Regions from separate parts of the Streptomyces sp. CA-251387 genome, predicted to be linked through region 1. Evidence: riboswitches for the same ligand, from Rfam matches in the RefSeq annotation. Region 1 holds a riboswitch; the other holds the start of a gene.
The links. Region 1 has a riboswitch for cyclic di-AMP ahead of ACQEV2_RS04840 (C40 family peptidase). Riboswitches for the same ligand answer to the same signal wherever they lie in the genome.
Positions count from the first base shown of each region.

Region 2: it holds a riboswitch for cyclic di-AMP, as region 1 does, so the genes downstream of both, ACQEV2_RS20100 (M23 family metallopeptidase) here and ACQEV2_RS04840 (C40 family peptidase) in region 1, are expected to answer to the same signal.

Region 1 is NZ_JBNJMJ010000001.1:1,118,749-1,126,610, forward strand. Features, by position in the region: gene ACQEV2_RS04835 (NAD-dependent epimerase/dehydratase family protein) at 1-963, shown strand, start outside; cyclic di-AMP (ydaO/yuaA leader) riboswitch at 1,105-1,276, shown strand; gene ACQEV2_RS04840 (C40 family peptidase) at 1,285-2,961, shown strand; partial or broken gene ACQEV2_RS04845 (substrate-binding domain-containing protein) at 3,247-4,247, shown strand; gene ACQEV2_RS04850 (LacI family DNA-binding transcriptional regulator) at 4,362-5,366, opposite strand; partial or broken gene ACQEV2_RS04855 (TIM barrel protein) at 5,570-6,530, shown strand; gene ACQEV2_RS04860 (sugar porter family MFS transporter) at 6,542-7,862, shown strand, end outside.
Region 2 is NZ_JBNJMJ010000001.1:4,508,007-4,515,868, reverse strand. Features, by position in the region: gene ACQEV2_RS20125 (MarR family winged helix-turn-helix transcriptional regulator) at 1-177, opposite strand, end outside; gene ACQEV2_RS20120 (dihydrofolate reductase family protein) at 251-1,384, shown strand; gene trmB (tRNA (guanosine(46)-N7)-methyltransferase TrmB) at 1,465-2,316, shown strand; gene ACQEV2_RS20110 (PrsW family intramembrane metalloprotease) at 2,474-3,817, shown strand; gene ACQEV2_RS20105 (aldo/keto reductase) at 3,825-4,769, opposite strand; gene ACQEV2_RS20100 (M23 family metallopeptidase) at 5,003-6,028, opposite strand; cyclic di-AMP (ydaO/yuaA leader) riboswitch at 6,040-6,205, opposite strand; gene ACQEV2_RS20095 (PP2C family protein-serine/threonine phosphatase) at 6,439-7,524, opposite strand; tRNA gene ACQEV2_RS20090 (tRNA-Met) at 7,667-7,740, opposite strand.

The DNA of each region.
Region 1 (7,862 bases):
GTCCACGCCACCGTGCGCAGCACGGCCGACACGGCGAAGGTACGGCCGCTGCGGGAGTTGCAGGACGCGCATCCGGGCCGACTCTCGCTGTTCGAGGCGGACTTGCTGACGGAGGGCGCCTTCGACGAGGCGATGAGCGGGTGCCGGGTGGTGTGCCATGTGGCGTCGCCGTTCCGCATGCCGGAGAAGATCAAGGACGGCCGCCGGGACATGGTCGACCCGGCCCTGCTCGGCACGCGCAATGTGCTGGCGGCCATCGAGCGGACGCCGACGGTCGACAGGCTCGTCCTCACCTCCACCGTGGGCGCGATCTTCGGCGACTACGCGGACGTCCTGGACATGGACGGCGCGGTGCTGTCGGAGCGGTACTTCAACACCACCAGCACGGTGGAGAACAACCCCTACCACTACGCCAAGACGGTCGCGGAGCGCGCGGCGTGGGACGCGGAGGCCGCCCAGGACCGCTGGCGGATGGTGTCGGTCAACCCCGGCCTGATCCTGGGCCCCTCTCTCACGCCCGCCTCGGAGTCCGGCAGCCTGTTCCTGCTGGAGGAGCTGTTCAAGGGCTACTTCTTCTACGGCGCACCGGACTTCAGCTTCACCACGGTGGACGTCCGCGAGGTCGCCGACGCGCACATCGCGGCGGCGGAGAACCCGGACGCGAAGGGCCGTTACATCCTCGCCGCCCGGACCATGACGTCCTTCCACGAGATGGCCCGCATCCTGCGGACCCGGTACCCCCGCGACCTCCGCCTCCCGCGCACCGCACTCCCCCACTGGCCCGTACGCGTCCTCGGCCCGGCCTTCGGGCTGACCCAGGACTACATCCGCAAGCACCTCGGCATCCGCTTCGAGGTGGACAACAGCCGGAGCGTGAGCGAACTGGGCATCACCTACCGCCCGATCGAGGAGACGATCCTCGATCATTACGCGGCGTGGCGGAGCCAGCGCGCCGCGAAGTGAATTCGGCCCTCGATCCGCTCCGAGCGTCGAAGGTCACAAAAACGTATCGGACATTTCACACGTCAATCTTCACGTGAGACACACAAGTTGGTTAAGTTACCCGTCAGGCCGCGCGACGACCTCCGGCGAACCCGCCGGGACGCGCGGCCTCCGCCGAGTCCGGTGCGCCCGCAGGGCCACTGGAGCCGGGGACCCAACCGAACTTGGGGTGAATCGGCCAACTGCCCTTCGGGGCAAGGACCGTAGGGCACACCTTCCGGACCGACCGCCCGAACCCGTCAGCTAACTCGGTAGGCGGAATACGGAAGGAGTACGTCGCCCATGACGCCGGAACGCACCGCGCGTCCGGGGGCTTTGAGCCTGCCCGGCATGCGCAATTCCGCACTCGCGTCGGCGGCCCTCACCTCTGTGGCCCTGCTCGCACAGACGGCCAACGCCGCCCCCTCCGTCGGGGACGAGACGCCGAGCCGCGAGGAGGTCAGCCGACGGGTCAGCTCCCTCTACGACCGGGCCGAGTCCGACACGGGGACCTTCAACGCCACCCGCGCGGCGGCGACGGGACCGCGGGGGCGCGCCGACCGGCCGACGGGCGCCGGACGCGGGTCCGCCTCGGCGGTCCGGCGGGACGAGAACAGGCGCAGCGACGCCGCCCTCGACAGCGTCGCCCGCCAGTGGTTCGACGTGGCCCGCTCGAAGCTGGGTCCGACCGTCCCGGCGAGGCTGCCGAGCGACAGGGTGCCGGACCGTCCCAGCGGGACACGGCCCGCGCGTCCTGCGGAGCGTGCGGTCGATGGCCTCATCGACCGGGGTCGCGAGACATCCGGCCGCGCCGCCCTGGAGCTCCCCGCCGCCCCGGTCGCCGAACTGACGTCCGCTCCGGCCACCGGCACAACTCCCGTGGCAGAGCTGACCGCCGGCCCCGTCGCCGCCCTGCCGGCCGCTCCGGAGGCCCCGCAGGAGACCACCTGGGCCACCCAGCACACGCAGGACACGCAGAGCACCCAGAGCATCCAGACCGCCCTCGCCCTGCCCGCCCCGACCACCGCGCCCGCGACCGAGTCGACGGCCGATCCGCAGCAGCGGTCCTCACTGCGGACGACCAAGGAGCAGAGCCGGCGCAAGCTCGACCGGGCCCGCCAGTTGCTGTCCGCGTACACCGCGAAGCAGGGCACCACGCTCGCGCCGATCGAGACCGCGCCGAGCGAGGCACCGGCCGCCGACACCTGGAGCGCCACGCCGACCGCGCTCGAGCCCACCGACACCTGGAGCTCCACACCGGCTCCGGTCCAGGCCGCGGCCGAGACGCAGTGGCAGGCGCTGCAGGAGCTGGGGGCGGCCGACCTGACGCCGGTCCCGGCCGACACGACGGCCTGGGCAGGCACCGCAGGCTGGTCTGCCGACACTCCCACGGTCGCCACCACAAGCCAAACCCTCGGCGCGGGTCAGACACTCCACCCCCGGGCCCTCGACACGAGTCCGGCCCTCGATATGAGCCGCGCTCTGGACACGAGTCCGGTCCTCGCCCCGAGCCATGCTCTGGACACGAGCCAGGCCCTCGCCACGAGCCAGGCCCCGGACACAAGCCCGGCCCTGGACACAAGCCCGGCTCCGGGCACGAGCGTCGCCACGTCCACCGCACCCCAGGACACCCGAGCCCTGCGGGCCCTGGAGTTCGCCCGCGCCCAGCTCGGCAAGCCCTGCGTCTGGGGTACCACGGGCCCGGACGCGTACGACGGGGCAGGCCTCACCCAGGCCGCCTGGAAGGCCGCCGGCATCACGCTCCCGCGCACCCCGCAGGAGCAGGCGACCGCCGGCCGCGGAATCGCCCTCACCTACGTCGAACCCGGCGACCTGGTCCTCTTCCACGTCGGCCACGTCGGCATCTACTCCGGGAACGGCATGATGATCCACGCCCCCGGCCCGGGAGCGTCCATCCGCGAGGAGTCGATCCACTACGCCGGTGAGGCGGCGATCCACAGCGTGATACGCCCCGCCTGATCCGCCGACCGACCACCGCCACCCCGCCTCCGCGAGGCGGGGTGGCTTTCGCTTCCCCGGGTTTCCCGTCTCCCGGTCCCTCGGCCTCCCCTCGGTGACGCCCCTCCACCTCGGCTTTGTCGGTACGTCCTGACAAGCCCATTGACATCACCTGCCGACGCCCGCATAGTACCTGCCACTAGAGCGCGCTAGTAAAGCGCTCCAGTCGTATCCAGCGGGCGGTACCCCGTGAACCTCCCCCCACCTGAGAATCCGCCCTGATCAGCACAGTGAGGTGCATGGGACATGCGCAGACACCACCGAGCCGCCGCTCTGACCGCCACGGTGCTGGCCGGCGCCCTGTTCGCCACCGGCTGCTCGAGCAGCTCCGGCGGCAAGAAGTCCGAGGAAGACACCGCCGGCGCCGCGGCCGGCAAGGCCACCACCCCCCGCATGACCGTGGCCATGATCACCCACGCCGCCCCGGGCGACACCTTCTGGGACCTGATCCGCAAGGGCGCCGAAGCCGCCGCCAAGGACAACATCAAACTCGTCTACTCCGCCGACCCCAGCGCCGGCAACCAGGCCAACCTCGTCCAGAACGCCATCGACCAGAAAGTCGACGGCATCGCCCTGACCGCCGCCAAGCCCAGCGCCATGAAGGCCGTCATCGCCAAGGCCAAGACCGCCGGCATCCCCGTCGTCGGCTTCAACTCCGGTCTCGACGATGGAAAAGCCTCGGCATGCTCCAATACTTCGGCCAGGACGAGAACATCGCCGGCCAGGCCTTCGGCGAAAAACTCAACGCCACCGGCGCCCAGCACGCCCTGTGCGTCATCCAGGAACAAGGCCACGTCGCCCTCGAAGCCCGCTGCGCCGGCCTGAAGAAGGGCTTCAAGGGAACCACCGCCACCCTCTACGTCAACGGCACCGACATGCCCTCGGTGAAGTCCACCATCACCGCCAAACTCCAGCAGGACCACTCCATCGACCAGGTCGTCACCCTCGGCGCCCCCTTCGCCCTGACCGCCGTCCAGTCCGTCACCGACGCAAGCAGCAAGGCCAAGGTCGCCACCTTCGACCTCAACAAGGAACTCGTCACCGCCGTCCAGGACGGCAAGGTCGAGTTCGCCGTCGACCAACAGCCCTACCTCCAGGGCTACCTCGCCGTCGACTCCCTGTGGCTGTACAAGACCAACGGCAACTTCAGCGGCGGCGGCACCGCCCCCGTCCTCACCGGCCCCGCCTTCATCACCAAGGACAACGTCGACGCCGTCGCCGAATTCGCCGCGAAGGGAACGCGCTGAGCGCACACATGGACAGGCGGGGTCGGCCGTGACCGCGACGGGGCGCGGCCGACCCCGCCGCTGAATTCCTGGGCCGGCCCTGCGGGGCCGGCCCTCGCACGCGTCGTACGACTCTCAGGCGGTTTCCTGCGCGGGGGCCGGGCCACTCGTGCCTCGTACGACGAGCTTGGGATCCAGAACGGCCTCGCGCGGCTCCAGGTCCTGGTCCTCCAGCCGGTCCACGGCGAAGCGGACCGCGTGCTCGGCCATGAGGACCGCGTCCTGACGGACGGTGGTCAGGCCGATCGGCATCAGGTGGGAGAGATGGCTGTCGTCGTAACCGACCACGGACAGGTCGCGCGGGACATCGACGCCCGCTCGCGTCAGGGCCATCAACAGGCCCATCGCGCAGCGGTCGTTGCCCGCGAGGACCGCCGTCGGCAGGGGACGCCCGCTGTCGCGCTCGGCCAGCAGCAGGCGGCCGGTCTCGATGCCCGACTGCTCGGTGTGCTCGCCGGGGATGACCCGCAGCTCGGCCTCCAGGCCGTGGCGGCGCATCGCGGCCCGATAGGCCCGCCGCCGCTCGGCCGAGCCGGGACCACGGCCGCCGTCGATGTGCACGATCCGGCGGTGGCCCAGTTCGACGAGGTGGTCCATGGCCTGCCGTACGCCCTTGCCCTCGGCGGTGTGCACGCTGTCGACGCGGGCCTGGGGCACCCGGCGGCCGACCGAGACGGCGACCGTGCGGTGCCCGAGGGCGTCGAGGTCCGCGGCCGCCGCGTCCGGGCCGAGCAGGATCACCGCTTCGCAGCGGTGGCTGAGCAGCGCCTCGACGGCCTTGGCCTCGGTGCGGCCCTGGCCGGTGGCGGACAGCAGGACCTCGTAGCCGAGCCGCTCGGCCTCGGGGTAGATGCCTTCGACCAGGTCGGCCTGGAAGGTCTGGTGGACGGTGAACATCACACCGAGGGTGCGGCTGCGGCCGCGGGCCAGCAGCCGGGCCGCGTTGTCCGGACGGTAGCCCAGCTCGTCGGCGACGCGCAGCACCCGCTCACGGGTCTCCCGGCCCGCGCCCGGCAGGTCACGGAAGACGATCGAGACGAGCGCCCGGGAGACGCCGGCCTTCTCGGCGACGTCCGCCATCGTCGGCCGCTGACGGCCTGATGCATCCACCTGTGAACCCACCCTTCGACGCCGTTCACCTTAGCGAGGTCGCGAAATCTCCCAGCAACAAGCTATTGACATGACATTTGGACCAGGGCCATCGTACTCGCACTAGAGCGCGCTAGTAGAGCGCGACAGAAGAGACGTTCACTGACGCCCGTCCCCTCCCCGAAGGACATGCCATGGCAACGGCGCCAACCCCTCTCCGCACCACCGTGGGCAACCTCTGCCTGGGCTCGGCCCCCGACTCCTGGGGCGTCTGGTTCCCCGAGGACGACCGGCAGGTCCCGTACACCCGCTTCCTCGACGAGCTGGCCCGGGCGGGATACGAGTGGCTGGAGCTCGGCCCGTACGGCTACCTCCCCACGGACCCCGCCGTCCTCGCCGAGGAACTCGCCGTACGCGGCCTCAAGGTCTCCGGCGGCACCGCCTTCGGCGCCCTGCACCGCCCCGAGGCATGGGACGACATGCTCGCCCACGTCCGTCAGGTGGCCGCGCTGACCGCCGCCGCGGGCGCCCACCACCTCGTGTTTCATCCCGCCCATATACCGGGACGAGAAGACCGGTGCCTTCACCGAGTCCCCCGAGCTCACCGCCGAGCAGTGGGCGGGCTTCGGCAAGGCCGCCGACCGGCTCGGCAAGCTGCTGCTCGACGAGTACGACGTACGCCTGGTCGTCCACCCGCATGCCGACAGCCACATCCAGACCCAGCCGGAGATCGAACGGCTCCTCAACGAGTCCGACTCCCGTTACACCAACCTGTGCCTGGACACCGGTCACGTGGCCTACGGCGGCGGTGACAACCTCGATCTGATCCGCCGCTTCGGCGAGCGCGTCGGGTACGTCCACATCAAGCAGATGGACCCCGGGATCCTCGCCCAGGTCGCCGCGGAGAACCTCTCCTTCGGCGAGGCCGTCAAGCGCGGCGTGTGCGTGTCCCCGCCCGCCGGCGTGCCCAAGCCCGCCGATGTCGTCGCCGAACTGGCCGAGCTGGACGCCGAGTTGTTCGTGATCGTCGAGCAGGACCTGTACCCGTGCGCACCCGAGGTCCCGCTGCCCATCGCGGTCAGCACCCGCGAACACCTGGCCGGCTGTGGCCTCACCGGCACCCGACGGCCCACCCACACCACCGACCACCGGTAAGGAGGCGGCCCATGGACGTCAGGGACGACGCGACCCAGTCCTCCGCCACCGTCACGGACGACGCCCCGCCGGCGGTGTACCGCAGGCTGCGGCTGATCACGGTCATCGCCACCTTCGGCGGACTGCTCTTCGGCTACGACACCGGCGTCATCAACGGCGCCCTGCCCTACATGACCGACGACCTGGGTCTCACCCCGGTCACCGAGGGCATGGTCACCAGCTCGCTCCTCCTCGGTGCCGCACTGGGCGCGGTGACCTGCGGCCGACTGTCGGACGCGCGCGGGCGGCGCCGTACGATCCTCGCCCTCGCGGTGCTGTTCTTCCTCGGCGCGCTCGGCTGCACGCTCGCGCCGACGACCGCCGTCATGGTCGTCGCCCGTTTCGTGCTCGGCCTCGCAGTGGGCGGCGCCTCGGTGACCGTGCCGGTCTACCTCGCGGAGGTGTCGCCCGCCGAGCGGCGCGGCGCGCTGGTCACCCGTAACGAACTCATGATCGTCAGCGGCCAGTTGCTCGCCTTCACCTCCAACGCGGTCATCGCCCAGGTGGGCGGCGAGTCCGGCGGGGTGTGGCGCTGGATGCTGGTGATCGCCACCATCCCGGCCGTCGTGCTCTGGTTCGGCATGCTGGTGATGCCGGAGAGCCCGCGCTGGCTCGCCTCCCGGACCCGTTTCAACGAGGCCCTGGAGGTGCTGAAGCAGGTCAGGTCCCGGCAGCGGGCCGAAGCCGAGCTCGCGGAGGTGTCCGCGCTCGCCGTCAAGGAGGAGCAGGAGAAGCTCGGCGGCTGGCAGGACATGAAGGCCACGCCCTGGATCCGCAAGCTGATGTTCGTCGGATTCGGCATCGCCATCGTGCAGCAGATCACCGGCGTCAACACGATCATGTACTACGGCACCGAGATCCTCACCGACGCCGGCTTCGCCTCCGACAGCGCTCTCACGGCCAACATCGCCAATGGCGTGATCTCCGTGCTGGCCACCTTCGTCGGCATCTGGCTGCTGGGCCGTGTCAACCGCCGCCCGATGCTGATGACCGGACAGATCGGCACCACCACGGGCCTGTTGCTGATCGGGATCTTCTCCCTGGTCCTGCCCTCCGGTGACGGCCGTGCCTACGCGGTGCTCGCCATGACCGTCACCTTCCTCGCCTTCCAGCAGGGCGCGATCTCGCCGGTGACCTGGCTGATGCTGTCGGAGATCTTCCCGATGCGGATGCGCGGCTTCGGCATGGGCATCGCGGCCGTGGTGCTGTGGCTGACCAACTTCGTGATCGGGCTGGTCTTCCCGTCGCTGGTCTCCGGCATCGGCATCTCCAACACCTTCTTCCTCTTCGTGG
Region 2 (7,862 bases), 3.4 Mb from region 1:
CATGCGCAACCGGCGTTCCGGTACCTCGGACAAGGTGGCGAGGATGGAGTAATACAGGTGGGGCATGCCGGCTTCCTGCTGGAGCTGCCGGTCCAGCGCGTCCTCCACGAGCGCGGCGGCGGCGATGTACGCGCGCCAGGCGCGCTGCTCCTCAGGAGTGAGCCAGCGAGTCGTCATGCGACCAGTGTAGGTTTGTTTCAAACTTGAACCAAGCCCGAGATTCCGCGAAGCCGAGCCGGAGAGCGCGCCGATGCCGTCGTACCCCTACGTCCTGCTGTCCGCCGCCGTCTCCCTGGACGGCTACCTCGACGACACCACCCCCGAGCGGCTGCTGCTGTCCAGCCCGGCCGACTTCGACCGGGTCGACGAGGTACGGGCGTCCGTGGACGCGATCCTCATCGGCGCCGGCACGATCCGGGCCGACAACCCGCGGCTGCTGGTGAACTCCGCCGAGCGGCGGGCGGCGCGGGTCGCGGCGGGGAAGCCGGAGTATCCGCTGAAGGTCACGGTCAGCGCGTCCGGCGAGCTGGACCCGGCGGCGAACTTCTGGCACACCGGCGGCGAGAAGATCGTCTATACGACGGAGAAGGGCGCGGAGCGGCTGCGGCGGACGCCGGTCGCGGCGGACGTGGTCGCGCTGGGCGCGGAGCTGGAGTGGCGGGGGCTGCTGGAGCATCTGCGCGAGGTGCGCGGTGTCGAGCGGCTGATGGTCGAGGGCGGCGGCACGATCCACACACAGCTGCTCCAGCAGGGGCTGGCGGACGAGCTGCAGCTGGTGCTGGCACCGCTGTTCGTGGGGGACCCGGACGCGCCGCGGCTGTTCGGGCCGGGCGGCTATCAGGGCGGACGGCTGCGCCTGCTGGAGACGCGGCGGATCGAGGACGTCGTGCTGATGCGCTACGAGCCGACGGCGCCGGGCGTCGGTGTCCTGCCCGCCGCGGCCGACCGGCACTGGCTGGCGTTGGCGTGCGAACTCGCTGCGCAGTGTCCGCCGTCGGCCACGGCGTTCAGTGTGGGGGCGGTGGTCGTGGCCGCCGACGGGACCGAGCTGGCGCGGGGGCACTCCCGGGAAGGGGGCGATCCCGTGGTGCACGCCGAGGAGGCGGCGCTGGCGAAGATCGCGCCGGGGGACCCGAGGCTGGCGTCCGCGACGGTGTACAGCAGCCTGGAGCCGTGCACGCGGCGCGCGTCCCGGCCTGTGCCGTGTGCGCGGTTGATCCTGCGGGCGGGGGTGCGGCGGGTGGTGACGGCCTGGCGGGAGCCGGACACGTTTGTGGCCGGGGCCGATGGGAGCGGGGTGCTGGCGGGGGAGGGGGTGGACGTCCTGGTCGTGCCGGAGTACGAGGAGCGGGCGAAGGCTCCCAACGGTCATCTGCTGGCCTGAGAGGTGGTGCGGCCTCGTCCTCCGAGGCCGGTTCAGGCTGAAGATGGTGGTGTCACCGGCGCCGTAAAATCGATCCCACTGTGTCTGATTCCCTCAACATTCCCGAAGCCGGCTCCCCCGGCACCCCCGCGCAGCGCGGCGTCTCCGGCGAGCATGCCCCGCACTTCCCGGGTGTCTCCGTTCGGCACACCCGGGCCAAGGGCGAGCCCCGGTTCCCGGACGGGCCCAAGGCCGATCCTGCCGGGTCGCACTTCGAGCGGCGGATCCGGAGTTTCCAGCCGCGGCGGAGCAGGGTGACCGCGGGGCAGGCGGATGCGCTGCAGCGGCTGTGGCCCAAGTGGGGGCTGGACATCGACGGGCAGCGCGTCGTCGACCTCGGGGAGATGTTCGGGAACGGGAACCCGGTCGTTCTGGAGATCGGCTTCGGGATGGGGGAGGCCACGGCCCAGATGGCCGCCGCCGATCCCGGCACCAACATCCTCGCCGTCGACGTACATACCCCCGGCCAGGGCAATCTGCTGGGCCTCGCCGACCGGAACGGGCTCACCAACCTACGCGTCGGCAACGGCGACGCCATCATCCTGCTCCGCGAGATGCTCGCCCCGGACTCGCTCGACGGGCTGCGTGTCTACTTCCCCGACCCCTGGCCCAAGAAGCGGCACCACAAGCGGCGCCTCATCCAGCCCGAGTTCCTCAGCCTTGCCGCGACCCGGCTGAAGCCCGGCGCCCTCGTGCACTGCGCCACCGACTGGGAGCCGTACGCCGAACAGATGCTCGAAGTGCTGACCGCGCACCCCGACTTCGAGAACACCCAGGCCGACGGCGGGTTCGCGCCGCGTCCTCAGTTCCGGCCGCTGACCCGTTTCGAGGGGCAGGGACTGGACAAGGGTCATGTGGTGAACGACCTGCTCTTCCGCCGCGTACAGCGGTAGGAGCAGCGGGAAGAACAGCACCTACGAGAGCACAGACAAGAGCACATACAACAGCATCTGCAGGGCATCTACAGCAGCATCGACAGCAACCCCCCACCGGCGCCGGAACCCCTCGCGCTGCTGCGGGCGGCGCCCCCGTCTCGTTAGGGTCAATGCCGTGGCCACCTGTCCCCCGTACCCGACGCACCCCACCGGTCCCACCGGCGGCGCACTGCGGCACGCGCACTGGTGGCAGAAGCGGTGGGTGCGTTACGGCGCGCTCAGCACCCTGCTCGCGCTCTCCGGGCTGGTCATCCTCGCCCTGGTGCGTGAGCAGACCGGCACCGAAGGGTTCCTGGTCGGACTCGGGCTCGCCGTCCTTCCCGTACCCCTGCTCGTCGCCTCCTTCCGCTGGCTGGACCGGGTCGAGCCGGGCCCCTGGCGCAACCTGCTCTTCTCCTTCGCCTGGGGCGCCTGCGCGGCCGCGCTGATAGCGATCGTCGCCAACAGCTTCGCGACCAGATGGATAGCGACCGCGACGGCCGATCCGTCGCACGCGGACACCCTCGGCGCGACCGTCATAGCGCCCATCGTGGAGGAGACGGCCAAGGCGGCCGCGGTCCTGCTCGTCTTCCTCTTCCGCAGACAGGACTTCACCGGGATCGTCGACGGCGTGGTGATAGCCGGGGTCACCGCCACCGGCTTCGCCTTCACCGAGAACATCCTCTACCTCGGTACCGCCTTCGGCACCGACCAGCTCTCCGGCGACAGCGGCATCGCCTCCGTCACCGCGGCGACCTTCTTCGTCCGCGTCATCATGTCGCCCTTCGCGCACCCCCTCTTCACGGTCCTCACCGGCATCGGCTTCGGCATCGCGGCGCTGTCCGGCCCGCGACAGCACCTGCGCCGCGTTCTCTTCCCGATCTCCGGGCTGCTGCTCGCCATGGGCATGCACGCCATGTGGAACGGCTCGTCGAGCCTCGGCGAGTACGGGTTCTTCGCCGTGTACACGGCCTTCATGGTGCCCGCGTTCGGCCTGCTGACCTGGCTGGTGATCTGGACCCGGCAGCGCGAGCTGAGGACCGTGCGCGAGGAACTGCCCGCGTACGTCGTCGCCGGGTGGCTGACCCCGGGCGAGCCGTACGTGCTCGGCTCGATGCGGGCCCGCCGGGTGGCCCGGCAGTACGCGCGGCGCCACGGCGGGCGAGAGGCGGCCCGGGCGGTTGGGCAGTACGAGGCGTACGCCACGTCGCTGGCGTTCCTACGCCACCGGGGGCGCCGTGGGCAGGCCGGCGCCGACTTCGTCGTACGGGAACGGGAGCTGCTGCACGAGCTGTGGGGGCGGCGGGAGTTCGCGCGTCCGGCCCTTGAACATGCGGTTGCCGCGCAGGCCTGGCCGACGTATGGGGGGCAGGCGTATGCGGCGTCGGCGCCGGTCCACTGGCAGCCGTACGGACCGGTGAACGGGCATATGTACGGTCCGCCGGCCCCGTATCCCCTCTACAACCCGTACCGGTCGTAGCAGAAGATCAGGCCGATGCGGCCGTGAGACGCCCGAGCTCGGTCTCCGTCAGCCTCAGCTCCCCCACCCCCAACAGTGCCGGCAGCTGCTCGACCGTCCGGGCCGAGGCGATCGGGGCCGCGACCGTCGGCCGGGACGCCAGCCAGGTCAGGGCCACCGTGGCCACCGGCGCCTCGTGGGCCTGCGCGATCTCGTCCAGGGCGGCGAGCACCCTGCGCCCCCGCTCCGTCTCCAGGTGCTTGCCGGCGCCCTGGGCGCGCGGGCTCCCCACCGTCGTACCGGCGCGGTACTTGCCCGTGAGGAAGCCGGACGCCAAGGCGTAGTACGGGACCGCCGCGAGGCCTTCCCGCTCGGCGAGGTCCTGGAGTTCGCCCTCGTAGGTGTCGCGGGAGACCAGGTTGTAGTGGGGCTGCAGGGCGACGTACCGGGCGAGGCCCTCGCGGTCGGAGAAGTCCAGGGACGCACGCAGCCGCTCGGCGGAGATGTTGGACGCGGCGATGTGCCGCACCTTGCCCGCCTTCACCAGCTCGTCCAGCGCGCCGATGATCTCCTCGACCGGGACTTCGGGCTTGTCGAAGTGGGTGTAGTAGAGGTCGATGCGGTCGGTGCCGAGGCGACGCAGGGAGGCGTCGGCGGCGGCCTTGATGTTGGCCGCGGTCAGGCCCTGGAAGTCGGGGTGCTGGCTGACCTTCGTGGCGATGACGACGTCGTCCCGGTTGCCGCGCGCTTTCACCCAGTTGCCGATGATGGTCTCGGACTCGCCGCCCGCGTTGCCCTCGACCCACGCCGAGTACGAGTCGGCCGTGTCGATGAAGTTGCCGCCCGCCGCCGCGTAGGCGTCGAGGACAGCGAAGGACTGGGCCTCGTCGGCGGTCCAGCCGAAGACGTTGCCGCCGAGAGAGAGCGGGGAGACCTCGAGGTCGGAGGAGCCGAGCTTGCGAAGAGAAGTCATGCTCGACATCAACGCCCTTGGCGGAAGCCGGTCTTCCGGGACGGCCGCAAATTTCCCGTAAACAAGCGGACCCCGGCCCTCCGGAAACCGGCAGCCCTGACGTGGGGGGTAAGCGTCAGGACTGCCGGGGGATCGGGGCCGGGTGATCAGAAGCGACGGATCGAAAGCAAGGGATCAGAGGCGGCTGATCAGAGGCGAGTGATCGGAAGCGGCTGATCAGAAGCGGGAGAACCTCAGGGCGTGAGGCCCTTGCTCTGCAGCCACGCCATCGGGTCGATGCCGTTCGCGCTGCCGTCGGGGTGCACCTCGAGGTGGAGGTGGGCGCCGGTCACGTTGCCGGTGGCGCCCACGCGGCCGATGACGTCGCCCGTGTTGACCTTCTGGCCGACGCTGACGCTGATCGAGGACTGGTGCGCGAACCAGAGCTCCGTGCCGTCGTCGAGGGTGAGCACGGTCTTGTAGCCGTACGAACCGTCCCAGCCGGCGAAGGTGATCGTGCCGGAGTGGACCGCCTTGATCAGCGTGCCGGACGGGGCGGCGAAGTCGAGGCCCGTGTGGTAGCCGGACGACCAGTAGGCGCCGGCCTGACCGAAGGTCGAGGTGATGGTGTACGAGGAGGTCGGCAGCGTGTACTGCTTGGCCAGCTCGGCGAGGCGCTCGGCCTCGGCCTTCTTGCGGGCCTCCTCCTCGGCGGCGGCCTTCGCGGCGGCGGCCTTGGCCTCGGCCTCCTTCTCCGCCTTGGCGGCCGCGGCGGCGGCCTCCTTCTCGGCGGCGGCGACCGCTTCGGCGGCGGCCTTGCTGTCGATCTGGTCCTGCTGCTGCTCGACCTGGGCGATGATCCGGGCCCGCAGCGCCTCACCGGCGTCGCTGGTGCCCTGAGTGGTCTCCTCGGTGGTCGCGCCCATGGTGCTCAGCGCGGTGCCGGTGTCCTCGGCGGCGGAGGAGTCGTCGTCGGAGATCAGGGGCAGGTCGGGCATGGTGATGGCGACCGGCGGCTTGCCGCTCTGCGCGCTGGCCATGCCGCCCGCGCCGACGGCGGCTATGACGCCGACGCCGAGAACCGTGGAGCTGCGCGCGAGTCCCCCGCCGCGCTGCTTGGCGACGCGATGCCTGCCACGGACCGGACGAATGGACTCCGCGGTGGGGTTCCACTCCTCGAACGGGCCCTCGTCGGTGCGGTAGCTGTCGTAGCCGAAGGTGTCGGTGCTGCGCTGACTCGGCACGAACGGGGCTTGCGGAGCAGGCCTGTTGGACGCCACGTGGGCGTACTCCTTTCCTTCCTTCTCGCCTACCGGGTTAGCTGACGGGTTCGGAGCAGGAAGGTCTCCTACGCGCGTATACCGTCCGTGACTTCACGGCGGAATCCGCGCGATTCACCCCAGGGTGGTGGTTCCCCGGTTCCCGTACTGCGGTACGGAATTCGGCGCGTGCGCACGGAGCCATCTCTTGTGACGGCTGGGACGACCGCGCTGCGTTATCGAACGTTAATAGACGCGAGGTGCGGATTCCAAGCTGTTCCTCTTGATCATTAACTATTTTCGCCGGGACTTACGGGTCATGAGCGGCCTAAATCGGGCGAGTTGGCCGGGCCTCAGGAGGCGCACAGGTATTGACGGTATGTCAGTTGTTATGCGGAGGGCGGTCGCGCGATCACCCTTGGTGAGGACGATCACGGCCGTCGTACGGCGATGAGGGCCATGTCATCCGCCATCCCGCCCCCGGAGTGCCGGCGCACCTCCGCCGCGAGCACACCGAGGAGCGCGGCCGGCTCGCGCTGTGCGTTGGCCCGCCCCGCGAGACCCTCCGCGGGGTCGTAGAACCGTCCTTTCTCGTCCCGCGCCTCGGACAGGCCGTCGGTGTACAGCAGCAGCGTGGACCCGCTCACGAAGTCGGCCTCCTCGGCCCGGTCGGGCCAGGCGCCGAGCTCCGCCATGCCGAGCGGCAGCGCGGGCTCGGTGGCGAGCAGGGAACGCACGCTGCCGTCGGCGTACAGCAGCAGGGGTGGTGGGTGCCCGCGGTTGACGAGGCGCACGATCCCGCTGCCGTGCGGCAGCTCGGCGAGTGCGGCGGTGGTGAACCCTTCGTAGGACTCGACCCCCTCGCGTCGCGTACGTTCGCGCGCCAGCGCCCGCTCCAGCCGCTGCGCCACCGCCTCCAGCGTGGCCTCCTGCTCGGCGGCCTCCCGGAAGGCCCCGATCACGACGGCGACGAACCCCACGGCCCCCATTCCCTTGCCGCGCACATCCCCCACGACGACCCGTACGCCGTGCGGGCTGTCCTGCACGGCGTACAGGTCGCCGCCGATGGAGGCGCCCTCCTGGGCTGCTTCATACCGGGCCGCGATCTGGAACCCACCGATCCGCTCGGCGGGCTCGGGCAGGACGGCGCGCTGGGCCGCCTCGGCGATCTCGCGGGCGGAGGCGAGGCGCTCGTTGCTGCGGCGGACGAGGATGTTGATGAGCACGGCGAGGACCGAGACGACCAGCACGGTGACCAGCTCGGTGATCACCTCCGCCCGGGGCAGGCCGCCGAGAAGGATGCGGAGGCCGAGCAGTACGGCGAAGGCCACCAGGCCCGTGACGGCCGTGCCGCGCTGTGAGTAGAGCGGGGCGGCGACCAGGGGAGCGGCGGTGAAGAAGGGGGCGCCGGTGAAGTCCGTGGGGGTGGAGTAGTCGTACACGCTCCCGGCCCCGATCGACAGGGCCGGGAGCAGCCGGACGAACCGGCGTGCGTACGAGATCCGCCGTTCCTCCACGTCACCAGGGTTGCCGAAGCGGGGGCGGAGGACGAGTGGGGAGGGCCGACCGGGCGAGTGGGCCGACGGGGATTCGGGGTGAGGGGGCAAAAAACACTCAGGGCCGGAACTGATCTGATCAGTTCCGGCCCTGAGCCTTCAGTAGCGGGGACAGGATTTGAACCTGCGACCTCTGGGTTATGAGCCCAGCGAGCTACCGAGCTGCTCCACCCCGCGTCGATGACTCAATAGTACGCCATCCGCAGGACCCCCAAGCACACGGCTTTCCAGGGCCTGCCTGTGATCAGTGCTTTTCGACCGTGTTGGGGGAGTTTGAGGCTTGCGGCGGCCGCAGAGGA